4 regions of the Gordonia sp. L191 genome follow, and region 4 is predicted to be linked to each of the others. Evidence: riboswitches for the same ligand, from Rfam matches in the RefSeq annotation. Region 4 holds a riboswitch; each other region holds the start of a gene.
What was found. A riboswitch is a leader RNA that binds a small molecule or an ion and turns the genes downstream of it on or off. The one in region 4 is predicted to bind cobalamin.

Region 1: linked by a shared signal. The riboswitch ahead of QNM97_RS15865 (FecCD family ABC transporter permease) and the one ahead of nicT (Nickel transporter NicT) in region 4 are both predicted to bind cobalamin.
Region 2: linked by a shared signal. The riboswitch ahead of QNM97_RS15105 (CbtB domain-containing protein) and the one ahead of nicT (Nickel transporter NicT) in region 4 are both predicted to bind cobalamin.
Region 3: linked by a shared signal. The riboswitch ahead of metE (5-methyltetrahydropteroyltriglutamate--homocysteine S-methyltransferase) and the one ahead of nicT (Nickel transporter NicT) in region 4 are both predicted to bind cobalamin.

Annotation. Positions count from the first base shown of each region.
Region 1 is NZ_CP125996.1:3,502,710-3,510,583, reverse strand. It holds gene QNM97_RS15870 (alkaline phosphatase D family protein) at 1-851, opposite strand, end outside; cobalamin riboswitch at 953-1,162, shown strand; gene QNM97_RS15865 (FecCD family ABC transporter permease) at 1,252-2,325, shown strand; gene QNM97_RS15860 (ABC transporter ATP-binding protein) at 2,357-3,130, shown strand; gene QNM97_RS15855 (ABC transporter substrate-binding protein) at 3,127-4,134, shown strand; gene trhA (PAQR family membrane homeostasis protein TrhA) at 4,195-4,860, opposite strand; gene QNM97_RS15845 (isoprenyl transferase) at 4,980-5,789, shown strand; gene QNM97_RS15840 (LuxR C-terminal-related transcriptional regulator) at 5,698-7,874, opposite strand, start outside.
Region 2 is NZ_CP125996.1:3,339,729-3,347,602, forward strand. It holds gene QNM97_RS15090 (acyl-CoA dehydrogenase family protein) at 1-749, opposite strand, end outside; gene QNM97_RS15095 ((2Fe-2S)-binding protein) at 939-1,601, shown strand; gene QNM97_RS15100 (CbtA family protein) at 1,672-2,496, opposite strand; gene QNM97_RS15105 (CbtB domain-containing protein) at 2,524-2,745, opposite strand; cobalamin riboswitch at 2,781-2,941, opposite strand; gene QNM97_RS15110 (ATP-dependent helicase) at 2,998-7,674, shown strand; gene QNM97_RS15115 (DNA-formamidopyrimidine glycosylase family protein) at 7,661-7,874, shown strand, end outside.
Region 3 is NZ_CP125996.1:3,306,576-3,314,449, forward strand. It holds gene QNM97_RS14965 (hypothetical protein) at 1-323, shown strand, start outside; gene QNM97_RS14970 (nucleotidyltransferase family protein) at 329-856, opposite strand; gene QNM97_RS14975 (solute carrier family 23 protein) at 1,103-3,091, shown strand; gene uraD (2-oxo-4-hydroxy-4-carboxy-5-ureidoimidazoline decarboxylase) at 3,102-3,623, shown strand; gene uraH (hydroxyisourate hydrolase) at 3,660-3,986, shown strand; cobalamin riboswitch at 4,062-4,272, shown strand; gene metE (5-methyltetrahydropteroyltriglutamate--homocysteine S-methyltransferase) at 4,426-6,714, shown strand; gene QNM97_RS14995 (SulP family inorganic anion transporter) at 6,805-7,874, opposite strand, start outside.
Region 4 is NZ_CP125996.1:1,018,891-1,026,764, reverse strand. It holds partial or broken gene QNM97_RS26505 (zf-HC2 domain-containing protein) at 102-221, opposite strand; gene QNM97_RS04730 (cytochrome c oxidase assembly protein) at 328-2,445, opposite strand; gene QNM97_RS04725 (DsbA family protein) at 2,715-3,449, shown strand; gene QNM97_RS04720 (vitamin K epoxide reductase family protein) at 3,477-4,163, shown strand; gene nicT (Nickel transporter NicT) at 4,192-5,304, opposite strand; cobalamin riboswitch at 5,328-5,466, opposite strand; gene QNM97_RS04710 (copper resistance CopC/CopD family protein) at 5,529-7,205, opposite strand; gene QNM97_RS04705 (YcnI family copper-binding membrane protein) at 7,226-7,874, opposite strand, start outside.

The sequences.
Region 1 (7,874 bases), 2.5 Mb from region 4:
TGCGGTAGGGGTTGGTCGTCCTCGGGGATGTCGGCGGCCCAGTTGTTGTCGACTTCGTGGTCATCGAAGATCGTGATGAACGGACTCATCCGATGCGCCGCTTGCAGGTTCGGGTCGAGTTTGTACAGGGCATAGCGTTCGCGGTAGTCGTCGAGGTCACGGCATTCGCGATACGCCGACGCCGGCACCACCGCGGTATCGCGTGCACCGCCGCCCATCGGGATCGGCTTCTCGTAGATGTAGTCGCCCAGATGAAACACCACGTCGGGGGCCTCGCGGGCCAGGTCACCGAACGCCGGATAGTGGCCGTCGGCCCAGGCCTGACAGGAGGCGAGGGCGAATGACAGTGCGCCGGTGGGAGTTCCGATGCGCTGCGCGGTGCGGGTCCGGCCGACCTCGGAGACTTCACCGAGCGCGCGGAATCGGTAGAAGTAGTCGGTACCCGGCGTCAGGCCGCGGACGTCGACGTGCACGCTGTGCCCGGTGTCCGGGCCGGCGCGGGTCACCCCGCGCGCCACGACGATCCGCATCCGTTCGTCGCGGGCCACTTCCCAGCCGACATCGTGGGTGTCTCGGCCCATACCCGCCCCGGGTGCGAGGGGGTCGGTCGCCAGCCTGGTCCACAGGATGACAGCGTCGGGGAGTGGGTCGCCGGAGGCGATTCCCAGGGTGAACGGGTGGCCGGCACCTCGGACTCGTGGAGCGGAGGCGGCGTCGGTGGCGAACAGGCTGGGGGCGGTGGCCAGCCCGGCGGCCAGCGCGGTCCAGGTGAGGAATCGACGGCGGGACGTGCCGGCGCGCAGCACCTTGTCCGGGGTGACGCGTAGCGGAGCGTGGTTGGGGGAGCGCATGCGTCGAGGCGATCACCGCACGGTGTCGTCACGGACGACGACCGGCCACGACTCGGTGATGCGGGGGTGAAGACCTGGGCGACGCCTCGGCGAGATGCCTGCTACGCTCAGCGCGCGTCGGTTCCGACCGGGCCACACGGGCCGGTCGGTGAAAAGGGAATCTGGTGAGAATCCAGAGCTGCCCCGCAGCGGTGACGGAAACGACAGCGGCTCCTCGCACTGGACTTCACGGTCCGGGAAGCGGCCGCGGGTAGGTGGCATCTCGGTGCCGGGTCCGAAGTCCGAAGACCTGCCGCCGTGGCCATGGGCAACCGTGGTCGACACTTGCCTCGCGGGATATGGCCGGTGCGCCGATCTGTCGAGCGCGGCTGTCTTCCGCCCGACGAGAGACCGTGCCACAGTGGATGATCACACCTCACCGCAGGCCACCCCGGCCGCGCCGACCTGGACGCGTGTCGGCGTGTTCGCGGCGCTCGGTGTGCTCGCGCTGTTCGTGGTGGCGTGGGCCGGTGTGGCGTTCGGTACCGCCGACGTCGGTGGTACCGACGTGCCGCGCTTCGTGTGGGCCGCGCTGACCGGCGGCCCGATCTCCGCCGACGACGCCGCCGCGTACTGGATCGTCATCGATTCCCGGGTACCACGCGTGATCACCGGAGCGGTGGTGGGTGCCGGGTTGTCGGTCGTCGGAGTGGTCGTGCAGGCGATGGTGCGCAACCCGCTCGCCGACCCCTACGTCCTCGGTATCTCGTCCGGCGCATCGGTGGGGGCCACGAGCGTGGTGCTCTTCGGCGTCCTGTCGGGCATCGGGCTCTACGCCATGCCGGTCGCCGCCTTCGCCGGAGCTCTGCTCGCCACCCTCATCGTGTTCGGGATGGCCTCCGGCGCAGGTGGATTGACACCGTTACGCCTCGTGTTGACCGGTACCGCGGTGGGCTACGGCTTCTCGGCACTGACCACCGTGCTGGTGTTTCTCGCACCCACCGGCGACGCCGCGCGCAGCGTGATGTTCTGGCTCCTGGGCAGTCTGGCCGCGGCCAGCTGGTATTCGGCGGTCCTCGTGGGCGTCGTGACCGTCGGCGGGGTGATCGCGGTGGCGAGCCTGGCGCGCTCGCTCAATGCGCTCGCCATGGGTGACGAGGTCGCCGCATCCCTCGGATTGTCGGCGTCGCGGTTCCGCGTCATGGCATTCGCGTTGTCGGCGTTGATGACCGGCGTGATGGTGTCGGTGTGCGGGGCGATCGGCTTCGTCGGGCTCGTCGTTCCCCACGTCGCGCGGTTACTCGTCGGCGCCGACCATCGCCGACTCGTGGTGATCGCTCCGCTGATCGGCGCGGTGTTCCTCGTCGCGGCAGATCTCGTCGCCCGAACCGCCGTGCCGCCGCAGGAACTGCCGCTGGGCGCGATCACCGCCGCCGTCGGGGTGCCGATGTTCCTGATCCTCATGCACCGCCGGCGCAGCGTGGTCGATCGATGAAACGGGTTGACGGCCACCGGAGGTCGGGAACATGACCACAGCGGGGTATCACGGGGTCGGCGTCGACATCGGTTCGGTGACGCTGCTGCGTGAGGTGACCTTCACCGCCGCGCCGGGGAGTTTTCTCGGCGTGATCGGACCCAACGGCAGCGGGAAATCGACACTGCTGCGTTGTCTGTATCGCGCCCAGCGCCCCACCGTCGGCCACGTCGAGGTCGACGGCGTCGACGTCACCGCGATCTCGATGCGCGACAACGCCCGTCAGGTCGCCGCGCTCACCCAGAGTTCCACACTGGACTTCGACTTCACCGCAGCCGAGGTGATCGCCAGCGGTCGGTTCCCGCATCGGTCGATCGCGCGGACATCCCGGGCGAGGGACGCCGCGGCGGTCGAGGAGGCCATGGGTGTCGCCGGAGTGGGCCATCTCGCCGACCGTGTCTTCACCTCGCTGTCCGGGGGTGAGGCACAACGGGTGCTGATCGCGCGGGTACTCGCCCAGCAGCCGCGGGTGATGGTGCTCGACGAGCCGACCAACCATCTCGATGTGCGACACCAGTTCTCGGTGCTGGCCGCAGCCCGGGACTCCGGCGTCACCGTGGTCGCGGCGCTGCACGATCTGAACATCGCCGCCCAGTTCTGCGACACGCTGCTCGCCCTCGTCGACGGTCGCGTCGTCGGGACCGGCACTCCCGTGCAGGTGCTCGTCCCCGCGAATCTGCGCGCCTGGTTCGACATCGACGCCCACATCGTCCGGCATCCCCGACTCGACGTCCCCCAGATCCTCTTCGATGAAAGGCAACCATGAGAAGACTCCCACTGCTCGCGCTGGTCTGCGCGGCACTGCTGACACTCGCCGGATGCGGCGCCGATGTGGCGTCGCCGTCACAGAGGTCCGCCGGGGCCTCGGTGACCGTCACCAACTGTGGTGCGCCCCTGACGGTTCCCGGCGTCCCGGACCGCGTGCTCACCAACGACACCGGCATCACCGAGTTCATGTTCGCCCTCGGCCTCGCCGATCGGATGGTCGGCTACACGACCTATGCGGGCAAGGAACGTGACATCGCGTCCTCGCCGTGGAAGTCGGACTTCGCATCGACCAAGAACCTCGGCGACGCCTTCACCCGTGAGGTCATCGCGGCCGCAAAGCCCGACTTCGTGTTCGCGGGATGGAACTACGGATTCAAGGAGTCCACAGGAGTCACCCCGGACTGGATTCGCACCATCGGTGCGGTCCCGTATCAGCTGACCGAGGCGTGCCGGCAGGCCGGCAGCACCGCGCGCGGCATCATGCGGCCCTTCGATGCGCTCTACGCCGACATGAGCAATCTCGGTGAGATCTTCGGCGTGCAGCGTCGCGCCGGTGACCTTGTGTCGCAGTACAAGTCGCAGGTCGTCGAGGCCGGGCGCGGAGCGCCGCAGGCAGGCTCCCGGGCCAAGGTGTTCCTCTTCGACAGCGCCGACCCGAGCCCGTTCACCTCCGGGCGCAACGCGGCTCCGGATCAGATCATCGACGAGGCCGGCGGCACCAACGTGTTCGGCGATCTCAACGACTCCTGGACCACCACGTCGTGGGAAGCCGCGGCGCAGCGCAACCCCGACGTCATCGTCATCGTCGATTACGGTGCCGGCGAACAGAACACGGTGGACGCCAAGATTCGGCAGCTCGAGTCACAGCCGCTGATGGCCAACACCACCGCCGTCCGGGAGCGGCATTTCATCTCGTTCCCGTATGCCGCACTCGTCGAGGGCCCGCGGAATCCGGCGACGACGGTGGCGCTGGCGAAATACCTGCGCTCGATCGGTCGGTGACGGCCCGGGGCTGACGAACTCGGGGATGTGGTTGGTGGGGGTCCGGCACGGTGGGGCGTGTCAGGTCAGCACCAACCACACCGCGACGTAGTGCAGCAGTGCCGCGATCGCGGTGCACACGTGGAAGACCTCGTGGTGACCGAAGGTCGCCGGCCACGGGTTGGGGCGCCGCAGCGCGTAGAGGACTCCGCCGACGGTGTAGAAGACCCCGCCGAGGGCGAGAAGCACCATGACCGCGACGCCCGCGTGGGTCACCAGGCTCGGGGCGACGGCGACGATTACCCAACCGAGCAGCACATAGAGCGCCACGCCGAGCCAGCGTGGTGCCGCCGGCCAGACGATCTTGAGCACCACTCCTGCGACCGCGCCGATCCAGACGATCCCGAGCACCCACCACCGCAGCGGCGACGGCAGGGCGACCACACAGAACGGCGTGTACGTGCCGGCGATGAACAGGAAGATCATCGAGTGGTCGGCGCGCTTCATGCGGATCTGCGCGCGGATGTTCTTCCAGTGCACCCGGTGATAGGTCGCCGACACGCCGAACAGGCCGACGATGGTGATCGCATAGACCGCGCACGCCGTGGACGCGGCCGCGCCGCGCAGGAGTGCCGCGCCGATCACCACGGCGATACCGCAGGCCGCGGCCACGAAGGCCGCGTACTGGTGGATCACGCCCCGCAACCTCGGGCGATCGGCCACGGGCGTCGTCAGCACGGTTGTCACAAGAACCTACGGTACCGTAAGTTAGTTGCTGTGCGGGATCGTGTGGCGATCACCTCCCATCCTTCGGGAGACCGACGACCGCACACGCCCTCGACCGTGCGCGGCTAATCTGGGTCGCGATGAAACTGCTTCCCGATCGCCTGCGCGGCCCGATGCTCACCGTGTACGAGCGACGTCTGGTCCAGCTGATGGACACCACCCGACTTCCGTGCCACGTTGCGATCATCTGCGACGGCAATCGGCGTTGGGCCCGCGAAGCCGGTTTCGAGGACGTCAGCCATGGTCATCGGGTCGGCGCCCGGCGTATCGCCGACATGCTCGGGTGGTGTGCCGAGCTGGGCATCGAGACGGTGACCATCTACCTGTTGTCGACGGAGAATCTGCAGCGCGAGTCCGAGGAACTCGACGCGCTGATGGAGATCGTGCCCGACATCGTCGACGAGATCTCGCGACCGGCCGACGACGCCGACCCCGAGGCACCGGCCGGCGACTGGCAGGTGCGCATCGTGGGCACGCTCGATCAGCTGCCGGAGGAGGTGGCGCAACGGCTGCGCAGTGCCTCCGAACGCACCCGGGGCCGCAATGGCATGAACGTCAACGTCGCCGTCGGTTACGGCGGGCGCCAGGAGATCGTCGACGCCGTGCGCGCGCTGCTCGCGGAGTGCAAAGCCGACGGCGGGACGCCCGAGCAGATGATCGACGCGGTCACGGTGGAGGCCATCGACCGCAACCTCTACACCAAGGGACAGCCCGATCCGGATCTGGTCATCCGCACCTCCGGAGAGCAGCGACTCTCCGGATTCCTGCTGTGGCAGAGCGCGTACTCCGAAATCTGGTTCACCGACGCGTACTGGCCGGAGTTCCGGCGGGTGGACTTCCTGCGCGCATTACGCGATTACGCGGCCCGGAATCGGCGATTCGGTAAGTAGCCGGAGTCACCGGTGTTGTCGCGACGTCGGCCTGGTCGACGGTGTGCGAGGCGTGCGGGATCAGGCCGCGCCGAGCGGCTTCGGTGACGGCGTCGCGCCGCTTGTCGACGCCGAGCTTGCGATAGATCGACTTGACGTGCTGGCGCACGGTGTGGGGACTCAGATGGAGGGCCCGAGCAATCTCGGTGAGCGGTGCCAGGCTCGCGAGCATCGCGACGACCTGCTGTTCACGTGGCGAGAGAATATGAACTGCGGCGCCGCGCGCTGACGGGGCCGGGGTGGCGGTTCGCAAAGCCGTTGCGGCGATCGGTGCGCAGTGGTGAGTGCTTCCCGCGAGGAGGGTCAGTGTTTCGCGTAATACCGGACCGCCGAACATCATCGAGCGTGCCAATGCCGCGGGTGAGATCTCCGCGATGACGTCGGCGAGCACATCACATGCGCGCTGAGGGTCGGGGCTGACAACTCCGTCGAGCAGCGCGCAGTCAGTGCGAATCATCGCGTCGCGAGCGCGATGTCCGCGGTCCACCCGCCCCAAGGTCTCGGCGGCCGAAACGCGATCGCCGCAGCGCAGATGACCCCACGCGGACAGAACGAGGAGCCGAGCGCGCAATGTGTCGTCCGCACCGGGGCGCAACGACGAGATCAGCTCCACAGCATGTCCTGGCTCGTTGTCGGCGAGGGCGATCGAAGCGCGGAGGTGCCCGATTCGCTCAGCGCAGGAGTTCCATTGTCCCGAAACGGATTCGAAGGTGAGAAGGTCCCGTGACGCCGTGTCCGGGCCACGCAGGCTCAGATCGACGGTGGCCGCCACGAGGGTTGTCAGAAACGTGAGAAACGGATCGAGCATCCGGGGGTCGAGTGCCTTGACGGACGCGAGAAGCGCTGCGGCGTCGCCGAATCGGGCCTCGTCGGTAGCCGCGCATGCCGCCGCGACCAACGCCGGTGCGGTCAGCGCCTCGGTGCCGGTGCGGCCCGCGTCGAGGAGCTTGCTCGTTCGCGTGACGGCGTCGCCGGTGTGTCCGGCGAGAACGAGCGCGACCGCCTCGTACGACGCCGCCCTCAGTCGCATGGGGTCACACGTATCACGATGGGCACGTCGCGATGCGAGTCGTGCTGTGGCGGAATCGAGTGCGCCGTTGCACAGGTCGGCGTACCCCACGAGCGTGTCGGCCACGTCGATGAAGATCGGCCAGGTCGACCCGGGTGTGGCCTCCATTTCCGACACCGTGGCCATGGCGCGATACGCGCTCTTGCGCATGGCCGTCGGATCCCCGGTGAGCGCCGCCCGTTCGGCGTCGAGGATGTGCAACGCCGCACGAATCCCGAGCGTGGCCGACGGCGTCCGGTCGACAACGCGATGGGCCGTGTCGATCGCAATGGCCAGGTCCTCCGGACTTCCGCGGTAGTAGGCAACACCCGCCAGTGCGATGCTGAGGCAGGGATCGTGCTCGGCGAGATGTGAGGGGATGCGCTGCAGCTGGGTCATCAGATGGTCACTGTCCGGACCTCCGAACAGTGCTGCGGCACCACTCATCGTCAGTGCACCGCTCAGAGCCCAGTCCTGGGCGTCGATGGCGCATTCCAGGGCTCGAAGGGGTTGCCCATGCCCCTCGTACCACCGCGCCGCGCGAGAAGATGTCGACTCGACGAGGCCGGGGATCGCCGCAAGACGACGATCGAGGTGTGGTTGCACGACGGGGTGTACCACGAGGTCGTTCGCGCCGCCGTGGTCGGCGATCAGATATCCGTTGTGGCCCAGTGTCCGCAGTGTCGTGTGTGCGGAATCGATCCGTCGATCGTCCTGCGCTGTCCGATCATCGAAGGACTGCACACGAGCGAGGAGGGACGGGTTCACCGACCCGAGAACAGATGCCCTCAGTAGGGCATCGAAAGAGTGATGATCGAGCTCGGCGAGCATCTCCTCCACAGCGTCCTCGATGAGGGGGTTCAGGTCGAGAAGGTCCGACATCGTGGGGGCGGTGATGCCGTTGTGCGCCAACGAGCTCATCCGCTGGGCGCACAGCGCGACCGCCAACGGCCATCCGCGTGTCCGGCGAACCAACTCGTCCAGGAGATCGGGGGTCG
Region 2 (7,874 bases), 2.3 Mb from region 4:
TCGGTCTCTCCGAGCAGCCGGTCCCGGCCGAGGCGGACGTTGTCGAAGAACAGCTCGCCGGTGGGCGAACTCATCATGCCCATCTTCTTGAACGCCTTGCCCTGGGTGAGTCCGGGCATGCCCTTGTCCAGGACGAACGAGAGCACCTTGCGATCGCGCATCGGGGTGTCCGAGCCGTCATCGAGTTTGGCGAAGACGACGATGGTGTCGGCGGACGGGCCGTTGGTGATGAAGGTCTTCTGCCCGTTGAGCAGATACTCGTCGCCGTCACGGCGCACGGTGGTCTTCATGCCGCCGAGGGCGTCGGAGCCGGAATCGGGTTCGGTGATCGCCCAGGCCCCGACCTTCTCCATGGTGACCAGTTCGGGCAGCCACCGCTTCTTCTGCGCGAGGGTGCCTTTCCCCCGGATCGCCGACGCCGTCAGACCCATGCTGACACCCATCGAGCCGACGAGACCGAGGCAAACCCCGGCCAGTTCGATGTTGACGATCATGAACATCGATCCGGCCATGCCGGCTCCGCCACCGCCGCCCGAGGGCTTCTCACCGGCCGCCTCGGCCTCGAGTTCCTTTTCCAGCGCATCCTTGGCCATCGCGTCGACACCGAAGGTGGACAACAGCTTTCGGGTGATGTCGTAGGGCGGGAGCTGACCGGTCTCGAGTTCGTCGATGTGCGGGCGGATCTCCTTGTCGATGAATGCCCGCAAGGCGTCGCGCACCATCAGATCTTCTTCGGACCACTCGAACATCGATACCTCGCAGGATCATCGGACAGCACCGTCGGCTGCCATGAGAACTTGTTTCAGTTCAACTGTGTCAGCCGTCACGATCAGCGTCAAGACACAGAACGACAATGTTGTGTCTTTATCTCCGGGACGTCGGGCGCCGGTCGCTCGTGCACGTCGCGCCGTCCGGCGAGCGGCTACGCTCATCCGGCAGTGACCACTCTCGATGACCTCGGCCCCTTCTTCGCCGTCCGCACGCATGCCCGCGGGCAGCGGTGTGATGCCCCATGGCTCACAATGGCCGATCTCATCGAGGACGCGCACATGCTGGAGGCGCGGGTGGAACGCGTGCGGTCCGCACTCGGGGCGGGCGCCGCGGCACCCGTCGAGCAGAGGGTGGCCGCGTCGGTGACCCACCTCGGACTCGTCGCCCGTCTCATCGCTCCGATGATCGCCGTCGCCGCGCTCGACGAACCGCCGATCTCGGTTGCGGCGGAGGACCTCTGGTGGCAGGACGAACTGGGCGGGCCGTATCCGCTGTCGGTCACCACCGCCACGACCGACGTCGGGCCCAACCTTGCCGACGGAATCGTCGGCGCACTCACCGACGCCGTCGGCGACGGATTCGGGGTGAGTGGGCGAACGCTGTGGGGCAACGTCGCCTCGGCGACCAACAGTGCCGCCCGACTCATCGCGACGGCGCGCCCCGAACACGGCGCTCTCGCCGTCGCCGCGGCCGACGATGTTCTCGCCGAGCCCCGTGTCGAGGACGGGCGGTTACGCGCGGGACCGGGATTCCGCCGCCGCAGTTGCTGTTTGATCTATCGGGTCACCGGCGATCGGGGCGCCGTCTGCGGTGACTGCATCCTGACCTGATCCCGCCTTCACCCACGAACGCACCACGTCCGCCCCGCACGTGTGCGCGAGGCGGACGGTAGTACAGAAATCAGCTGTGCACCGCAGCCGGCGTCGCCGCCCGCTGAGACGAGCCCGACCGGCTCAGCCAGCTCATGATGCCCGCGAAGGTCGTCGTCAGCACGGTCCACAGGATCACCTGATTGGCGATCACGTACACCCGGAAATCGCCGATCACCGCGCCCGGGAATCCGGGAAAGACGATCGTGTCGCCGTTCATGACCGGCTCGGGAACCTCGTGGAATTCTGGCAGTAGCGCGATCGCGATGGTCACGACCACCAGGTAGCCGATCGCGGCTGCCAGCGTGGCCGCGAGCCCTCCCCAGCGTTGCCGCAGCCACAGCGCGAACACGACCGCCGCGATCACCGCGACCACCGAGATGACCGTGAGGGTGAGATACGCCGTCGACCGGGCACCGATGGTGTCGTCGTCGCCGACGGCCGGCGGGTTGGCCGGATACGCGACGAACGGCACCCCGAAGACCGCGACGAAGCCCAGGAGCCCGATCAGGGCCGCAGCCCATCGTGGGTCGGCTCCGGCGCGGTGATGTGCCAGATAGGTCCACAGGATCGTGAACGCGATCGCGAAGAACGCGCCCATCGACACCGCGAACACGATGGTCCCCACACCCGCGCCGATGTTCTCCTGCACCGAGCGGGTGAACACCTCGGCGCCGTGCTCGTGGCCGCCGTGCCCGTGCGCGGTCATCAGGGCCTCTTCGGCCTCACTGCGTCCGTCCTCGTAGTCGATGGCCTTGGCCACCTGCGGCTCGATGAAGATCCGAGCGAAAACGTAGGCGACGATCCCGGCGACCAGTCCTGACAGCAGGCCGGCGCCGATGAATTTCTTCTCCATGTTCGGTTGTCTCCCGTGCTCGTTCGATCAGTGGCAGGGGAAGCCGAGGAAGTGCCGGGAGTCGTGCACGAATTCATGGATGTGGGTGTCGTTGCCGAACACCGACCAGGCACCTTGGTCGTAACCGATGAAGTAGTAGGCCATCGCGGCGAGGATGAAGGTGGCGGTCAGCCACAGGGCTGCCGACGCGACGGAGAGGTCGGGTACCGCGAGGGCCCGTGCCTTGTTCTGGTGGGTGGTTGCAACCATTCGGAGGTCCTTTCGTGGGATGACGCGTCCCAGCGCTTGTCGGATCGATGCTCGGCGGAATCCTGACTCGTCGGGCGGGGTGACTCCCCTACCCGGCCCACAGTGGCGCGACCGTCCCGGACTCACACCGGGTTTCCGTCAGCATCTGGCGAGAACTCTATACCCGGCAAATGTGACCGGCACGACCCATCGGACAAACCGAGCAGAACACCGCCACTGCGATTTGTCGGAGGGGGCATGGATGATGGGTGAATGGCTTCGCCGTCGGTCCTCGATCGCTTCACCGCGCCCACGCGGCGCTGGTTCAGCGGCACCTTCGCCGAGCCGACCGCCGCTCAGACCGGGGCGTGGTCCTCGATCGCCGACGGCAACCACACGCTGGTCATCGCCCCCACCGGTTCGGGCAAGACCCTCTCGGCATTCCTGTGGGCCCTCGACCGGCTCGCGGCGCGCCCGGATCGGGCACGCGGCACCCGAGTCGTCTACATCTCACCGCTCAAGGCCCTCGCCGTCGACGTCGAACGCAACCTGCGTGCACCGCTGACCGGCATCACCCGCGCGTCGCAGGAACTCGGCGATCCCGAGCCGGCGATCACCGTCGGCCTGCGATCCGGGGACACGCCCGCCGCGACCCGCCGCAGCCTGGTACGCACACCCCCGGACATCCTCATCACCACCCCGGAGTCGCTGTACCTGATGCTGACGTCATCGGCGCGGGAGACACTGACCGGCGTCGAGGCCGTGATCATCGACGAGGTCCATGCGGTGGCCGGCACCAAGCGCGGCACCCATCTGGCGCTGTCCCTCGAGCGTCTCGACGAGTTGTTGGAGACGCCCGCACAGCGCATCGGATTGTCGGCGACGGTTCGCCCACCCGAGGTGGTCGCGGGCTTCCTGACCGGTGCCGCGCCGTGCACGATCGTGCGTCCACCCGCGAGCAAGACCTTCGATCTTCGCGTCGACGTGCCCGTGGAAGACATGGCCAACATCCCGCCGCCCCCGGACGCACCTGGTTCCGAGGATCTCGACGACGCGTTCTCCCCGACCGCGGGATCGCTGTGGCCCTACGTCGAATCGGCGATCGTCGATCTCATCGAGGCCAATCGCACGACCATCGTGTTCGCCAACTCCCGTCGCCTCGCCGAGCGACTGACCGCACGGCTCAACGAGATCGCCGAATCCCGCAGCTCGCAGGCCGCGGTGCCCGCCGCAGCCAACCCGCGGGTCGCCGGGGGCGCTCCGGCCATGGTGATGGGTAGCGGCGCGTCCTCGGCGGCCACGACCCTACTGGCCCGGGCACATCACGGGTCGGTCAGCAAGGAGCAGCGCGCCGAGATCGAGGACGAACTCAAGACCGGCCGGTTGCGATGTGTGGTGGCCACCAGTTCGCTTGAGCTCGGAATCGACATGGGCGCAGTGGATCTCGTCGTCCAGGTCGAGGCGCCGCCGTCGGTGGCCAGCGGTCTGCAACGCATCGGCCGGGCGGGGCACCAGGTCGGCGAGATCAGTCAGGGCGTGCTGTTCCCCAAACACCGCACCGACCTCATCCACTGCACCGTGGCGGTGTCGCGCATGCGGCAGGGTGAGATCGAGGAACTGCGGGTACCCACCAACCCGCTCGACGTCCTGGCCCAGCAGACCATCGCCGCAGCTTCGATCGACGAACTCCACGTCGACGAATGGTTCGAGGTCGTGCGCCGCAGTGCACCGTATCGGGAGCTCGGCCGCGGCGTGTACGAGGCGACCCTCGATCTCATCTCCGGACGATTCCCGTCCGACGAATTCGCCGAACTGCGTCCACGCGTCACCTGGGACCGTGAACGCAACGTGCTCATCGGACGTCGCGGCGCCCAGCGGCTCGCCGTCACCTCCGGTGGCACCATTCCGGACCGTGGGTTGTTCGGTGTGTTCATGGTCGGCGAGAAACAAACGCGGGTGGGCGAACTCGATGAGGAGATGGTCTACGAGTCACGCGTCGGCGACGTCTTCGCGCTCGGAGCCACCAGCTGGCGGATCGAGGACATCACCCACGACCGTGTGTTGGTCACCCCGGCGTTCGGGCAACCGGGGCGCTTGCCGTTCTGGATCGGTGACGCCGTCGGTAGGCCGGCCGAACTCGGCGCCGCCATCGGCCGGTTCACCGGTGAGATCGCCGATCCCGCCGAACTCGATCGCCGCGCCGACGAGCTCGGTCTGACCACCTACGCCCGCGACAACCTCGGTGCGCTCATCGCCGAACAGCGCGAGGCCACCACCCATCTGCCCACCGACCGCACGCTGGTCGTCGAGCGGTTCCGCGATGAACTCGGCGACTGGCGGCTGATCCTGCACTCCCCGTACGGCTTACGTGTCCATGCGCCGTGGGCGTCGGCCATCTCCGCGCGCCTGAAGACAACACTCGGCCTCGACGGCGCCGTCACCGCCTCCGACGACGGCATCATCGTGCGACTCCCCGACACCGACGACAACCCGCCGGGCGCTGCGGTGTTCACCATCGACCCCGATGACATCGAGCAACTCGTCACCGACGCGCTCGCCGAGTCGTCGATGTTCGCCTCACGGTTCCGCGAGTGCGCCGCCCGCGCATTACTGTTACCCCGCCGCGATCCCGGTCGGCGTGCGCCCCTGTGGCAACAGCGTCAGCGCAGCGCGCAATTGTTGGCCGTGGCCTCGCAATTCCCGGATTTCCCGATCGTGCTCGAAGCCGTCCGGGAGTGCCTGCAGGATGTCTACGACCTGCCCGCGCTGATCGACCTGCTGCGCAGCGTGGCCACCCGCCGGGTGCGGGTCGTCGAGACCGAGACTGAGTCACCGTCGCCGTTCGCGGCATCGTTGCTCTTCGGCTACGTCGGTGCCTTCATGTACAACGACGACGCGCCGATCGCCGAAAGGCGTGCTGCGGCACTGTCTCTCGACACCGCCCTGCTCGCCCAGCTCCTCGGCCGTGTCGATCTGCGCGAACTCCTCGACCCGGGAGTGATCACGGAGGTGACCAACCGCCTGCAACGACTCGAACCGTCGAGGCATGCCCGCGATGCCCAGGACGTGGTCGATCTGTTGCGCTGGCTCGGGCCGCTGACCACCGAGGAGGTCGATGCCCGATACCGCGGCAACGACCCCGACGCGGTACCTGCAGGCGCCCAACCGGTCGACGCGGCAACGGTTCTCGCCGCTCTGCACCGCGACGGCGCCATCATCTCGGTGAGCCAACGGGGACGTGCGCTCTGGGCCGCGATCGAGGACACCGCTCGGCTGCGTGACGCGTTGGGCGTACCCGCTCCGCTCGGGGTTCCCGCGGCGTTTCTCGAACAGGTCGCCGACCCGGTCGGCGACCTCGTACACCGTTACGCCCGCACACTTGGTCCGTTCACCGTCGACGAGGCGGCCGACTCACTCGGGCTCGGCGTCGCTGTCATCCGCGACGTGCTGGTACGCATGGCCGGCGAACGCAAGGTCATCGAGGGCGACTTCCTGCCCGAGGCGAGTGGTACCCAGTGGTGTCACAGCGATGTGCTCGGCCAGATCCGGCGCGGATCGCTCGCCGCGAGCCGCGCCGAGATCGAGCCGGTCGACGACGCCACCCTGTCGCGTTTCCTCGTGGGGTGGCAGCACGTGGCACCACGCAAGGCCGGCCGTGGCGACCACGATGATCGGCTGACGGGGGTCGACGGGGTGTCGGTGGCGATCGATCAGCTTGCCGGTCTACCGCTTCCGGCGTCGGCATGGGAATCGTTGATCCTGCCGTCGCGCGTCGCCGACTACAGCCCCGCCATGCTCGACGAGCTCCTCAGTTCCGGTGAGGTGGTCTGGTCGGGCGCCGGACGCATCGGCGGTGCCGACGGTTGGATCCGGTTGTGCCCGGCCGATCTCGCCGAGGTGCTCCTTCCCGAGCCCGACGAGATCGACACGACCGAGGTGCATCGACGCCTGGTGGAGACATTCACCGGTTCCGGCGGCTTGCGATTCGCACAGTTCGTGGGCGACTTCACCGACCTCGACGCGACCGCAGCCGCGTCGACCACCTCGATCACCGCGGAGGTCGAATCGGGACTGTGGGATCTCGTGTGGTCAGGTCGTCTGTCGAACGACTCGTTCGCGCCGGTACGTGCGCTGCTCACGCCGCGATCGTCCGGCGGATCACGCACGGCCCCGGCGCACCGCTCCCGGGCCCGCGCTCCCCGACTACGCTCGTCGCGACTCACGACCCGCCATTTGATCTCGACCACTCCGGCGGTGTCGACCCCCGCCACCGTGGCGGGTCGCTGGTTCACCCTGCCCGATCGCGCCACGGACCCGACCGTGTCCACCCAGGTCCTGTGCGATCAACTGCTGACCCGGTACGGCGTGGTGACGCGCGGCGCGGTCGTCGCCGAAGGGGTGGTCGGCGGATTCGCACGGATCTACAAGGCCCTCAACATCTTCGAGGACAATGGATTCGTCCGCCGCGGGTACTACGTTGACGGACTCGGCGGAGCGCAGTTTGCCGCCCCGGCGACCGTCGATGAACTACGACGCCACACCCTCGACCATCGGGATGACTCGGCACAGACCGCGGTCGTCCTCGCCGCCACCGACCCGGCGAATCCCTTCGGTGCCGCCCTGTCGTGGCCCGAACGCCCCGAGAGCGGCCATCGACCCGGGCGCAAGCCTGGTGCGCTGGTGGTACTGGTGAACGGTGCGCTCACGATTTACGTCGAACGCGGCGGAAAGACCGTCCTGACCTTCGACGACAGCGAGAGCGTATTGCGTTCGGCAGCGCAGGCTTTGGCCGGAGTCGTACACGACGGTCGGATGTCGCGGCTGGCGATCGATCAGATCGACGGTGCCGAATCACTGCGGTCCGACCTCGCTACGATCCTCGTCGACGCCGGCTTCTCGACCACACCACGCGGTCTACGCCTACGGTACGGACACCATGCCCGAAGGTGACACCGTCTTCCGGGCTGCCGCCCGTCTACGGGGCGCACTGGCCGGAAAGGTACTCACCCACACCGACTTCCGGGTTCCTCGGCTGGCGACCCGGGATCTGACCGGCGGGTCGGTCACCGATGTCCGCTCGCGCGGCAAGCACTTGTTGATCGACGTGTCCCGCGACGACCTCGACGTTCCCGTCAGCATCCACTCGCACC
Region 3 (7,874 bases), 2.3 Mb from region 4:
GGATCACCGACGTCCCGGCGTTGTCCGATCTGGGGGTCGCCGATCCCGCGGCCTATGTCGCCGCCACCGATGCCGCATGGCGCGACGACACCGGCTACGTGTGGGCGGTGTGCGAACCGACCACCGGTGAGCTCCTCGCCGTCATCGGCGTCCTCCCGACGGCGGGGACGGCCTCGATCGTCGGGCGCTGCCGCGCCGGTCACCGTGCGGCGTTGGCTGCCGCGGTCGGGCCGGTTGCCCGATTCGCGCGCGGCGCACTGGATCTCACCGTCGGTGAACTCTCCCCTGACGGGGTGATCACCGACGCCATCCCGGCCCTCTGAGGCCGCTACGGTTCGTCCCGGTCGACGCCGGAGGCCAGATCACCGCATTCGACCGACTCGACGATCTCGGGGTGCGCCCGTAGATAACGTGCCGCACCCACATCCCCGTCGAGCGAGGCGAGGACGCCGTCGAGGTGATCGGCACCGAGTAGGACCGGATGGCCGGGCCGTCCGTGGTAGACCGCGCGCACGATCTTCTCCGGCACGCCCGCAGCGATTTCCACGATCCGGGAAACCACCGCCGCGGTGACATCGGGCATGTCAACAACATGTAAAACCACGCCGCCCGGATCCTCCCGAACCACCGGCGCGCACAGCACCGCGTGCACGCTCGCCGACAGACCGATAACCCAGTCCTCGACGACGATCGCCGTCGCCCCGCCCGGCGGCGTGACGATCGCCGCGCCCATGGCGACGACCACCTCACCGCAGCCTCCCGCACTCAGCGCGCGCACCGCATTGTCAAGCCAAAGACCTTGTTCGGCAAGTATTTTCGGCATTCCGTACCGCCGGCCGGCCCCGGCGGCGAGCACCGCTCCCACCACCACCGCATCCACCTCCGCCGCTCGGCCCCGCACACCCTCCCACCACTGTCCTCGGCCGGGCGAACCGATGAGGTCTCGATGTCGGCGATGCCCGATTTACTCCGGCGCAATATACGATCGCGCGGTCGCCGAATCGGTTGTGGGGGTCCACTATTTACCTGCCGGTGGGCCGGACGTGCGCTACGCCGTCGGCTCACCGGCAGCCATGATCTCACCGTCACGAGGAGTATGTCGATGGCCACGGATTCGGCTCCGGCCGCCGCCCCCCAGGGACGCCGCAAGCGCGTCCATCCGGTCGATCAGGTACCACCGTTCGGCAAACTCGTCACCCTCGGGTTCCAGCACGTGGTCGCCTTCTACGCCGGTGCCGTCCTCGTCCCGCTGCTGATCGCGAACGCCATCGGGCTCGACGATCAGGCGCTCACCATGCTCATCACCGCCGACCTGTTCACCTGCGGCATCGCCTCGCTGCTGCAGGCGGTCGGCATCTGGAAGATCGGTGTTCGGCTCCCGCTGCTGCAGGGCATCACCTTCACGACGCTCGCCCCGGTCATCAAGATCGCCAACGATCACGGTGGTGGTCGGGTCGGCCTGCTGACGGTGTACGGCGCGGTGATCTCGGCCGGCGTGTTCACCTTCCTGATCGCACCGTTCTTCGCCAAGCTGATCCGCTTCTTCCCGCCGGTGGTCACCGGCACCGTCATCACGATCATCGGCATCAGCCTGATCCCGGTCGGTGCGGGCGATGCGGTGACCGACCCCAACAGCGCGACCGGCGCACACGATGCGGGCAACGGCCGGTGGGTCGTCTACTGCATCTGCACCATCGTCCTGATCGTGCTGATGCAGCGATTCTTCCGTGGCTTCTGGGCGACCATTTCGATCCTGCTCGGCCTCGGCGTGATGACCTTCGTCGCATGGTGTTTCGGCGACGCCCACTTCGACCGGGTCGCCGAGGCGAGCTGGGTCGGCTTCACCCCGCCGTTCGCCTTCGGATGGCCCCGGTTCGATCTCATCGCGATCGTGTCGCTGATCGTGGTACTCATGGTGACCGCGGTGGAGTCGACGGGGTCGGTCTTCGCGACCGGGGAGATCGTCGGCAAACGGATCCGCAAGGAGGACATCGCCGCCACCGTCCGGGCCGACGGCATCGCCACCATCATCGGCGGCAGCTTCAACTCCTTCCCGTACACGGCGTTCTCCGAGAACGTCGGCCTGGTTCGGATGACCGGGGTCAAGAGCCGGTTCGTCGTGGCCTGCGCCGGTGGCATCATGATCATCCTGGGTGTTCTGCCCAAGACCGCGAACATCGTCGGGTCGATCCCCTCCCCGGTTCTCGGCGGCGCCGCACTCATCATGTTCGCGACGGTCGCGATCGTCGGCATCCAGACGCTGACGACCGTCGATTTCACCGATCACCGCAACCTGTCGATCGCGGCGACCTCCATCGCCGTGGCCCTCTACGTCCAGTTCTCACAGTCGTCGGCACCGACGACCATCTTGGACAAGGGAGCGGAGGTCAAGGTCCCGGAATTGCCCGGCGTCGACATCGCCGTTCCGGGCATCCTGCAGATCCCCTTCTCCACCGGCATCACCATGGGTGCGATCACCGCGATCCTGATGAACATCCTGTTCTTCCACATCGGCAGCAAGGGACCGGCCGTCGCCGGGGGCGGCTCGATCACGCTCGACGAGGTGAACACGATGAGCAGGGAGAAGTTCCGCGAGACCTTCGGCGAGGTCGTTCAGGGCGTCGACTGGGTTCTCGACAGGGCTTGGGAGCAGCGGCCTTTCGACGATGTCCACGATCTGCGCAGCGCCTTCCAGGAGGCGATGCTGACCGGCAGCGACACCCAACAGCTCGACCTCATCCAGGCCTTCCCCGACCTCGGCGCCGAGGACGAGGAAACCGGCGAGCTGATCGCGGTCGACCACAAGGGTCTGTCGCACCTCGAGGAGACCGAGCACGAGAACGTCGTGAATCTCGCTGCCGCCTATCGGGAGCACTTCGGGTTCCCGTTGGTGATCTGCGCCCGCGAGACCGAGCGTTACGACCGCGTGCTGCGCAACGGCTGGTCCCGCATGGACAACTCGGAGACCTCCGAGAAGTCGTTCGCACTCATCGAGATCGCCAAGATCGTCAACTATCGCTTCGACGATCTGGTTGCCGATGCCAACCCGCTGACGTCGGTGCGATTCGGCCGTCAGCCCGAACTCTCCTAGGCTGATCGGCGTGCGACGAGTCGACTGGCGCGGGTTGCCCAGTTTCAACGAGCTGACCGAACGGCAGGCCATCGGCACGCTCTACGAGTGTTGTAGTTCGTCGATCTGGGCACTGCGTGTGGCCAAGGCCCGACCGTTCTCCGACGACGAGGCATTGCTCTCCTATGCCGATCTCATCCTGGCCGAGCTCACCGATGCCGACCTCGACGAGGCCCTGGCCGGTCACCCCCGGATCGGCGACCGCCCGGACAACGCGTCCTCCACGCGTGAGCAGTCCGGGGTGACCGGCGCCGATCCGGCGGTGTTGGCCGAACTCAAGGAGCTCAACAAGGCCTACGACGAGAAGTTCGGGCACGTGTACCTTGTCTTCGCCAATGGGCGGCCCGCGGCGGAGTTGCTGGCCATCCTCAAGGAGCGGATGCGCAACGACCCGGCGACCGAGCGGAGGGTGCTGCGGATGGAGTTGGCCAAGATCAACCGAAGTCGACTGCAGCGCATGCTCACCCCGGCGATCGAGTATGTTGACGACTGAGAAGCGCAGGCGATCCACGAGGAGCGAACCACCGAGATGACCGGTCTGTCCACCCATGTCCTCGACGCGGTCTCCGGTGCACCCGCGGTGGGCGTCGGGGTCTCCCTGCAGGATGCCGCGGGCGGCGAAGTCGCCTCCGGCGTCACCGATTCCGACGGTCGCATCGCGCAGGTGAACACCGACCCGCTCGTGCCCGGCATCTACCATCTGGTGTTCGACACCGGAGAGTGGTTCGCCGACAACGACATCCGGGGGTTCTACCCGGAGGTCGACATCTGCTTCACCGTCGACGATCCCGAACGGCATCACCACGTCCCGCTGCTGCTGAGCCCGTACTCGTACTCCACCTATCGCGGTAGCTGACCGGGCGCGCACACCGATATCCGGGGGCATCCTCTATGCTCGGCGGTGCAGTTGGTTCGCCGCCCCGTCCGTCGTGGCCTCCGATGTCATGGAGGCCCCGCGTCTGGGTCCGGCGTCGTAAGAGGGAATCCGGTGCGAATCCGGAACTGTCCCGCAGCGGTATGTCGGAACGACCGCCGTCATCGAGCACTGGACGCACGCGTCCGGGAAGCGACGGCCACTAGGACCGCGACCTGATGGTCGCCCGCCGACGAGTCCGAAGACCTGCCTGCTGTACCGGCCGCGCCGCGGCCGGTGGCTCGTCGCCTCGTGGAATGGGCGCAGGTCGAAGCGAGTGCCAGGTGATGCGCGGATGCCGTGCACGTTCTCTCCGGCGTCCCTTCGGCACGCCCTGCAACGGCGACGGACCGTCGGAAACCATTGCAGGAGTGCACCACCCATGTCCCAACGGACGACCCCGTTTTCCGCCACCGTGCTCGGCACACCACGCATCGGGCCACACCGTGAGCTCAAGCGCGCGATCGAGAGCTACTGGGCCGGGCGCATCGACGCCGCCGGCCTCGAGACCGTGGCCGCCGGGCTGCGGCGCGACACCATCGCGGCGCTCACGGCGGCCGGCCTCGACTCGATTCCGGTCAACACCTTCTCCTACTACGATCAGATGCTCGACACCGCCGTGCTGCTCGGCGCCCTGCCCGAGCGGGTCGCACACATCACCGATCCCCTCGACCGCTACTTCGCGGCGGCCCGCGGCACCGCCGACGTCACACCGCTGGAGATGACCAAGTGGTTCGACACCAACTACCACTACCTCGTGCCCGAGATCGGTGACGCCACCGCCTTCTCCCTGCACCCGGAGAAGGTTCTCGCCGAGGTGGCCGAGGCGCAGGCCGCCGGCGTGACCGCACGCCCGGTCGTCATCGGGCCGATCACCTTCCTCGCGTTGTCGAAATCCGCCCACGACACCGCAGGCGAGGGCTCTCCGCTCGATCGCGTCAACGAGCTGCTGCCGCTGTATCTCGACCTGCTGGCCCGTCTTGCCGCGGCCGGGGTCGAGTGGGTACAGATCGACGAACCGATCCTGGTCACCGATGCCGCAGAACGCCTCCCCGCGCTGGCCGGATCGGTGTACTCGACCCTCGCGCAAGCGAACTCACGACCGGCACTCTGCGTCGCCACGTACTTCGGCGACGCCCGCGACAGCGTGCGCGCCCTCGCGCGCACCGGTATCGAGGCGGTGGCCGTCGATCTGATCGAGGGCTCCGTCGATACGGTGGCCGACGTTCCCGAACTGGCCGACATGCACGTCGTCGCCGGCGTGGTCAACGGGCGCAACATCTGGCGAACCGATCTCGAGAAAGCGCTGGCCACCCTGGGCACCCTGCTCGGGTCGGCGGGGTCGTTGGCGGTGTCTACCTCGTGCTCGACGCTGCACGTGCCGTATTCCGTCGAACCCGAAACCGAACTCGACGACAACCTGCGCGGTTGGCTGGCCTTTGCGGCCGAGAAGTACCGCGAGGTCGCGATCCTGTCGGGGGCGTTGCGCCACGGTCGGCCGTCTCAGGCCGACGCGTTCGATGCCGCTGCCGCCGCATTGGCCACCCGCGAATCCGATCCGCGCGTGCACGATCCGGCGGTGCGTGAGCGTCTGGCCGCCCTCACCGACGCCGAACGCACGCGCGGCGATGCCTCGGCCCGCGCGGCTGCGCAGACCGAGCGGCTGAATCTCCCGCCGTTGCCCACCACGACGATCGGCTCCTACCCGCAGACCTCGGCGATCCGACTGGCGCGCGCCGCGCTGCGCTCCGGTGCGATCGACGACGCCGAGTACATCCGTCGGATGCGGGCGGAGATCGCCGATGTGGTTGCGCTGCAAGAGGAGATCGGGCTCGATGTGCTCGTCCACGGCGAACCCGAACGCAACGACATGGTGCAGTATTTCGCCGAGCAGCTCGACGGCTTCTTCGCCACCGCCCACGCCTGGGTGCAGTCCTACGGGACTCGGTGCGTGCGTCCGCCGATCCTGTTCGGCGACGTGTCCCGCCCGGCGCCGATGACCGTCGACTGGATCGCCTACGCCCAGTCGCTGACCGGCAAGCCGGTCAAGGGCATGCTCACCGGACCCGTCACGATTCTCGCGTGGTCGTTCGTGCGTGACGATCAGCCCCTGTCCGACTCGGCTGACCAGATCGCCCTCGCGATCCGGGACGAGGCGATCGATCTCGAGCGGATCGGTATCGGCATCATCCAGGTCGACGAGCCGGCCCTGCGTGAACTGCTCCCACTGCGGGACGCCGACAAACCCGCGTACCTCGATTGGGCGGTCCGGGCATTCCGGCTGGCCACCTCGGGCGTCGCCGACGCCACGCAGGTCCACACCCATCTGTGCTACTCGGAGTTCGGCGAGGTCATCGGTGCGATCGCCGAACTCGACGCCGATGTCACCTCGATCGAGGCGGCACGGTCGAGCATGGAGGTCCTCGACGACCTCAACGCCATCGGATTCGCCAACGGCGTCGGGCCGGGTGTGTATGACATCCACTCACCGCGTGTCCCCGACGTCACCGAGATCGAATCGTCGTTGCGCGCGGCGCTCGATGCCGTCGGGCCGCAGCGCCTGTGGGTGAATCCGGACTGTGGCCTCAAGACTCGCGGCACCACCGAGGTGACCGCGGCGCTGACGAATCTGGTCTCGGCGGCCAAAGCCACTCGCGCACTGGCCAACTGAGACCGACGGTCGGTTGCGCGGAGTACGGAGGCCGGTCGGGAGGACCCGGGTGTGCGGCCCCAGGTCCTCCCCGCGCCCTCCTTGCCTGCCTCAGTGAGCGCCCGCGAGGTGCCCGCTGAGGCGCTCGAGCCGTTCGGCACTATCGGGGTTCAACCCGATGATAATGGCGCTCTTGCCCTTTGCCGCGTACTTGGTGACGATCGCGTCGAGTGCCGCGACGGTGGACGCATCCCAGACATGTGACGCACTCATGTCGATGATCACGGTCGTCGGGTCGTCCACGTAATCGAACTGGTAGACCAGGTCGTTGCTGGACGCGAAGAACAGTTCTCCGCGCACCTGATAGACGCGCGTGTCGGGGTCCGGGTGATCCACCACGACGACCTCGGTGACGTGGGCGACCCGCCGCGCGAAGAGCACCATCGCGGTGAGCACACCGACGACGACACCGTAGGCCAGGTTGTGTGTGGCCACCGTGACGGCGACGGTGACGAGCATGACCACCGTTTCGCTCTTGGGCATGCGCCGCAACGTCGTCGGGTTGATGCTGTGCCAGTCCATGGTGCCGACCGACACCATGATCATCACGGCGACGAGTGCGGCCATCGGGATCAGCGCGACGATATCGCCGAGTCCGACGACCAGGATCAGCAGGAAGACACCGGCGAGAAAGGTCGAGATCCGGGTGCGCGCACCGGAACTCTTGACGTTGATCATGGTCTGTCCGATCATCGCGCAGCCGCCCATGCCGCCGAAGAATCCGGTGACCACGTTTGCCACGCCCTGCCCCATCGCCTCGCGTGACTTGTTGGAGTGGGTGTCGGTGAGGTCGTCGACGAATTTCGCGGTCATCAACGATTCGAGCAACCCGACCAGCGCCATGGTGAACGCGTACGGCGCGATCACCGACAACGTGTGCCAGGTCAGTGGCACGTCCGGCAGGACCAGTGAGGGTAGGTGCTCGGGCAGTTTGCCCTCGTCGCCGACATCGGGCACCGACCAGCCGACCGCGAGCGTCACCGCGGTCAGCGCCACGATCGCGACGAGCGGCGCCGGGATGACGCTCGTCAGTCTCGGCAATCCGACGATGATCAGAACACCCACGGCGACAAGCGGATACACCAGCCACGGCACGCCGATCAGATGGGGCAATTGGGCAG
Region 4 (7,874 bases):
CGCGCCGCGATCATCATCTCGACGAGATCGGGGCCCTCGTTACCACGCACCACCCGCAGCGGCTCACCGATCTCCGGAATCGTGAAACGCTGCAACGCCTGATACCACTGCGCGCAGTCGGCGCATCCGGCCACGTGTTCGTCCACACGCGCCGACGGAACGGTCTCCCGTTCTCCGTCGACACGCGCCGACAGCGCCTCCCGCGCGACCTCGCACCGCATGAATCCATTGTCCCGTCACGGTCAAGTCAGGCTCCGGCCCGGCACATTCACCGGCTCCGCTCGGCCACATCACCGGCTCCGCCTCAGCCACATCACCGGCTCCGCCTCAGCGACGTGTCCGGGCCAGCTCCTCGAGCATCTTGTTGTAATCGTCGAGCTCGGAGTCCTCGTAGGTTTCGGCATGCCGATCGGCCCGGCGCGCCTCCCGTCGATCCGACTTGGCCCACTGCGTCACGATCGCGATGACGACGAGCACCACCGGGACCTCGCTGGCGCCCCACGCGATCGCCCCGCCGAGCCACTGGTCGTGCAGCAGATCGGTGACCCAGGGCAGACCGAGCTGGCTGTAGAACTCGCCGCCGGTCACCGACGACATCGTCATCAGCGCGATACCGAAGAACGCGTGAAAAGGCATGACCGCGAACAGCAATCCGATGCGCGCCAGGTACGGGATGCGCCGGGGTCCGGGGTCGATACCGATGATCACCCAATAGAAGAGGTAGCCGACGATGATGAAGTGGATCGTCAGCAGCACGTGACCCCAGTGGTAGCGGACAAACGTGCCGAAGATGGCGGTGAAGTACACCACGTAGAGCGACAACACGAACAACAGCAACGCGACCGCCGGATTCGACAGCACCCTGGTCACCTTGGAGTGCAGCACCCAGAGCAGCCATTCGCGCGGCCCGGGAGGGCGCGAACCGGCCGTCGGCAGAGCGCGCAGGGCCAGGGTCGCCGGCGCACCCAGCACCAGCAGCACCGGCGCGAACATGTTGAGCGCCATGTGTTCTGCCATGTGCACGCTGAACATCGCCGAACCGTAGGCACGCACCCCCGACCCGGTCACGACGACGAGGACCAGACAGCCCAGCATCCACGAGAGGGTGCGACCCCACGGCCACTCGTCACCCCGGCGACGCAGCCGCAACACCCCGATCCCGTACAGCACGGCCGCGGCAATGGCCGCGGTGCCGACGAGGAAGTCGAATCGCCAGAAGGTGGCCAGCCGCCACGCGGTCGGCGGTCCCGGCAATTCGTAGCCGAGGAACACATCCCACGCGGTGAACGGGTGCGCGAGCAGTCCGGGCGCCACCCGGGTGTCCATGATCGCCCAGGACACGTACACCGCCGCCATCACCGCGACGGCCGCCATCTCGATCCGCCACAGCCGTGTCGCGCCCGGCGCCGACCACAGCGCGACGACGCTCGACGCGGTGGCCGCGATCAACCCCACCACCATCACCACCGAGGTCACCCCGAAGGTCGTGGTGAACAGGTAGCGCACCGGCACCAGGAACGCGATCAGGATCACCCCGGAGATCAGCGCCAGCACATCGGCGACGCCGACGATCCAGGTGTGCCGGCGTTCGAGGATCACGCGGTCGGCCTCGGGCGTCACGGTCGGGGCGGCCACGTACGCGACGCGGTATCCGATGGAGACGGCCATGGCCAGCACCAGGACGATCACCAGGCTGGTGCCGTAATCGTGGTTGGGTCCCTGCGCACCGTTGCCGGCCATCGGCAACGCGGCGACGGCGATTCCGGTGGGGATCAGCAGAACCGCGTGCGCAATCCAGGACAGGAAGAATCGGACGGCGATCGCGACGACGGTGGCGAAGATCGCGACCACCAGCCAGGCCACCGCCTCCTCGCTGATGCCGATCGCCTCGAACAGGGTTCCCGACGACACGAGCTTGCCGAGTGGGAGACCGTACCCGTCGGATGCGGCGACGCCGACCATCAGCCAGGCCACCACCGCCCACACCGGCGTTGCGCGCGAGACGAAAAGGTGCGCGCGATAGACGGTGGCGTCGATGATGCCGTCGGAATCCGGTCGCGACCCGGCGACCACGAACGCCAATGCTCCCAAACACAGCGCGGCAAGGGTGGCGCCGACGAAGTATCCGGCCACATCGAGTACCGCGGTGGTCAGACCCGGGTACGGGTCGCCGCGCTCGATGTGGCGGGTCGGACCCGACACCAGCGCGTAGAGGACCACGACCAGCAATCCGGCGGCGAGTACCGCGCCCACCCAGCGCACCGCGGCGACGTTCGATCGTCGCGCCGTCCCCACAGACGCAGCACCGGCGGCCACCGGATTGTCGGTGGGAACAGCGGTCCCGGCGGGCGGGGTTCCGACAGGCGCCGTGTCGACGGTCGCGGCAGTGTCGGTCGAGGTCGGCGGCACGCCGGGATCGGCGTGGGCATCGTCAGGGGCGGTCACAACAATGTCTCCTAGCAACGCCGCTGCGAGACGGCATCGTCGTCAGTCTACGACGCGGCGTAGGCGAACCGACCACGCCGCCGAGGCCCGCATCGGCGTCACGTGACGAGAACCACCCGGGACCAACGTCCCACCGGCCCCTACCGCTCAGATGCTCCTCAGATTCCTGCCAGTACCCTGAACACCGGCATGGCGGTCCTCCGGTCCTGCGCAGACCGACCGGAGCCCGACACCGACGCCGGAGAACCCGTGGACCAGGGAGACAAAAAGTGGCAGACAAACGCCGGAAGCCGATCGTCGATCCGCGAGCCGCCGAACGGCGCCGTTCGCTCTTCATGAAGATCGGGGCGGGTGTTGCGATCGTCGTCATCGCCGTCATCGTTGCCGTCGCGGTGATCCTCACCAACAAGTCCTCCACGGGTGACGCGACCGCGCCGTCGGTCGCAACCAACAGCTCGTTCCGCGTCACCACTGCACCCAAGGGCACCACCCCGCCGGTGACCGTGCAGATCTACGAGGACTTCCAGTGCCCGGTCTGCAAGCAGTTCGAGCAGGTCTACAGCGACGCGCTGACACAGGTGCGCAGCAATCCCAAGGTCGCCATCGATTATCAGCCGGTGGCCATCCTCGACCGGATGTCGAGCACCAATTACTCCACCCGCGCAGCCAATGCGTCGGCGTGTGTGGCCGAGGCGACCAAGGGCGCCGACAACTTCGCCATCTGGCTCAAGTTCCACAACATCCTGTACGCGAATCAGCCCGAGGAGAACGGGTCCGGTCTGACCGACGATCAGCTCGCTGATTTCGCCAACCAAGCGGGCGCACCCAACGTCAAGGAGTGCATCTCCGACGGCCAGTTCAAGAACTGGGTCGGTCAGGAGACCACGGCCTCCCAGGTCCAAGGAACACCGACGGTGAAGATCAACGGTCAAGATTTCAACATCCAGTTGGGGCCCGATGCCTTCCTCGCCCAGATCAATCAGGCCGCCGGCACCGCACAGTAAATCCACCCCGAGACGAAGCGACCAGCAATGAGCAGCACCACCTCTCCTTCCGGCACCACCCCGGACCCTGAGGCACCGGCGGTCGAACCGCCCGACGACGAGCTGATCGCCGCCGACGTGATCACCGATGACCGGCCGTGGTGGCTTCAGCGCCCCGACGTATCCACCGCGACCGGCATCGTGATCCTGATTCTCGGTGTCCTCGGGTTCATCTCGGCGGCGACGCTGACGATCGAGCGCATCGAACTGCTCATCAACCCGGAGTACGTGCCGAGTTGCAGCATCAATCCGGTGCTGTCCTGTGGCTCGGTGATGGTGACCGAGCAGGCTCGTGTCTTCGGGTTCCCCAATCCGCTGATCGGGATCGCCGCCTTCTCGGTGATCATCGTGACCGGCGTGCTCACTACTGCCCGCGTCTGGCTGCCGCGGTGGTATTGGGCGGGTCAAACACTCGGGCTCGCCCTGGGTTTCGTCTTCGTCAACTGGCTCGCCTTCCAGAGCATCTACCGGATCAACGCGCTGTGCCCGTACTGCATGGTGGTGTGGACGCTGACGCCGATCCTGTTGATCCTCAGCGCCGGAAGGCTTTTCGGTGACTCACCACGAGCCCGCGACCTTCGCGGCTGGCTGTGGGTGCTGTTGCCGCTGTGGTACGCGATCATCATCGTCGCGATCGGTGTGCACTTCTGGGATTACTGGTCGACGCTGATCTGAGACGTTCTGACTCCTCCGAGGTGGACGGTCACCGAGATTCGGACGGGGTCCGGACCAGCCGGTGCTCCAGCCGCGCCAGTTTCCAGTAGGCGATGGCGATACCCCACGCGACGATGAACATGATCACGATCGCGATGCCCGCGGTGTTCAGATCGAAACCACTGATCCAGTTGGTGATCGGGTCATCCCAGCCGAGATCGTCGTGCAGCACGCTGACCAGTTCGATGGTCCCGATGAGCAACGCCACCGCGATCGACAGGCCGGTGATGGTCAGGTTGTAGTAGATCTTGCGTGCGGGATGGGCGAACGCCCAGTCGTAGGCCACGGTCATGAACATGCCGTCGAGGGTGTCCATCAGACTCATCCCGCTCGCGAACAGCAGGGGCAGAACGAGAATCGCATACCAGGGCAATCCCGCGACAGCGCCGGTACCGGCGAGTGCGAGCAGAGCCACCTCCGTCGCGGTATCGAAGCCGAGTCCGAACAACACACCCACCGGATACATCTGGAAGGGATGCCGGATGCGGCGCATCACCGGCCCGAGGAGTCGTGCGAGAAAGCCCCGGCCGTCGAGTGCCTCGTCGAGTTGCTCCTCGTCGAAACTACCGCGGCGCAGTGAGCGGAACACCCGCCAGATACCGATGAGCGCAACGATGTTGATCAGCGCGATCAGATACAAGAACGAGCCGGACGCGATCGTGCTGATGGTGCCCAGCGCATGCCGGGCGGGCGAATCGTCGTCGGCGAGCGCCGAGACCGCGTGGGCGCCGGCGACCACGAGTATCGCCATCACGAAGACGATCGTGGAATGCCCCATGGCGAACCAGAATCCGACCGATTTCGGGCGTTTGCCGTCATTCATCAGTTTGCGGGTGGTGTTGTCGATCGCGGCGATGTGATCGGCGTCGAATGCGTGCCGCAGACCGAAGGTGTAGGCCGTGACGGCGAGACCCACACTGAAGACCTGCTTACCCAGGCTGTAGTGGTGCGGCACGATGACCATGAACAGCACACCGAAAGCCACGGCGTGCATCGCCGCGATGACGCCGAGTTGTACTGCGGCGTGGACCCAGTCGGTCCGGGTCCATCTGGTGCTGCCGGCCGAGCCGATCTGGTCGGCGGCCGAGGATGCAGAATTCACGTGAGAGCCTTTGGATTACGCGTCCGGACAAGGTGACGTGGGCCAGGGTCTGGCTGACCGTGCCCGTTCGGCACGGATGACAGTGGCGCGACCGCACCGGATTTCCACCGGTTTCCTGGATTCCCACGCGCTGACGAAGGACGCTACTCCCTCGGCGGTGAAATCAATAGACGAGGCGTCTCGCAGACCCGGGAATTCGCGACGGCAACTCACGACCGGGGGCATCACCACACGACAAATCCGACGGTGGTGACCTGCGCGTCGGAATCGCTGAACTGCACGGTCAGCGTCAGTGTCCACGCACCGGCGACGGGAACCGACGCCGCAACGCGGTGCCAGCGGGCCGACCCGGGCGAGCCGGTGTCCGTTGTGTCCGATTGGGCCGGAACGAATCTCAGCGCCAACGACGGAATCCCTGCCGACTCCGAGGACAATGTGGCGCGCAGCGACCGGGCCCGGATCGGCGTCCCGTGACCGTCATCGAGGGTCACGTCCACCACGGTGGGGCCGCGGCGCGTGGTCGATACCGAGACCTGTGCCGAGCCGTCGTCGAGAGGGGCCGCCACCTGCACCGGCGGACCGTAGGTGGTGCGCGCGGGCGGTTCGGTGACCAAGACGGAGGTGACGACGAGGACGGCGATGCCGCATGCCATCTCGAGCGGCACCGAACGCCGAAGACGGCTGAGGCCGAGGCGACGACGCGCGTATGCCGCCAGGCCGAGCATCGCCAGTACGAGAGCCGATTTGACGAGCAGCACGACACCGTAGGTGGTGTCCCACAGCGCTTGCACCGGCCAGATCTGCCGCCACGCCTGGAATTCCCCGGAGAGCACCAGGACGACCACCATGGCGAACGCCCACCTCGACCACCGATGCAACACGGCAGGTGTCAGCAGCTCAGGCGTCGGCGGTTCGGATCCCGGCGATTCAGGTGTCACCGATTTGGACGTCACCGCGGATGGGTTCCGGGAGTGCTTGTCGGGCAACAGGATCAGCACCATCGAGAGCAGTCCGCCGAGCCAGAGTGTCATCGCCACCACGTGCAGGGTGGTGACCGGCACGGCCAGCCATGTCAGATCCCCCACCGACGCATGGCCGTCGGCGGCGATGGTGACGGCGATACCCAGCCCGCAGGCCCCGATCAGCGCTGCACCCCACGCATGTGAGACTCGCCGGCGCGCGGCCGCGAACAGCACCGGTCCGAGCACCACGACCAGGGCCGCTCTGATGAGCACCACCCTCGTATCGCCACCGTCGAGGCCGGAGGAGAGCGCCGAGCCCGAGAATGCCCGGCTCACACCGACATCTGCCTTCTCGGCGGCCCGGACGAGAACCGTGCCCGCACAGGCCAGCACCGCCAGAACCCAACTCGGCGCCACCGTCCATCGGAATCGTTTGAGCGCCAACGTTCTCGGATACAGCATCAGCGACACCACCGCGAGACCCACAGCGCCCACCAGGCCCGCGTAGAGCAGCGCCTGCGATGCGCGATCGAGTGCGGTGACCGAGGCGGCGACCGGCGGTGCCGCCGGGGCCGGCGCCCCGGGGTCGGCCCGCACGCCGAACACGATGGACCCGGTGACCACGTGGGTGTCGGCGGAGATGACTCGCCAGGTGGCCGAATAACTTCCGGCAGGCAGATCGGGGCGCACCGGGATGACCAGGGCGTTGCCGGCCGAGATCAGATGTGGTGAGCCGGTGTCGACGCGATCGCCCTGTGCCGAGATGACACGCGCGGGATCGGCTCCCACACTGATGTTCTCATCGAAGGTCAACACCACCTGTGACGGCGAGATGGCGACTCGCGAGTCGTCGGCGGGCACGCTGGAGACCAGGGTGGCATGTGCGCCGGCCAGGCCGGGAGTGGCCATCACCAACGCACACACCACCCCAGTGAACACCAGAAGCGCTCTGCGCCACCTCAATTCGATGAACGCCCCTTGCGAATCAGCGCGAGGTTGGCCACCCCGACCAGCAGGGCGATGATCGCGATGACCAATCCGGCTATGCCCGGCCATGACGGTGACGAAGTCGAGTCGTTCGACATCGACTGATCGCTCGTGTGTCCACCGGATGCGGCGGCGAGGGAGAGCACGGGTGCCGGATGCTCGGGCTCGGCCTGACCGGAGACCGCTTTCTCGTTCCAGTTCACGACGGTGCCGTCACTGTAGGTCTGCTGGGCGGGCAACGAGAGCGTCGCCTTGTCTGGTAGCGGTCCCGCCGACACGCTGAACGTGTCGAAGCTCCCCGGCGCGATGGCGGCCTGCGGGGTCTGCGCCTTCCAGATCACCTGGGAGACATACTGGGTGATCTCGTTGCCGTCGTCGTCCTTCTGCGGCGCGGGCAGGCTCTTCTTGACCACCTGCACCGTCCATCCCGGCTTGGGTTGCGTCGACACCGAGATGATCGGGGTGTCGTCCGGGAAGGTCACCGCCAGTTCGGTGGTCGACGCGGTGTCGGATTCGGTGGGCACCCGGAAGGTCAACACGCCGTATCCGCCCTCGGTGGCGTCGATTCCCGACACCTTCACGTGTGCCGACGCCGTCCCGGAGAGGCCGATCATCAGCGCC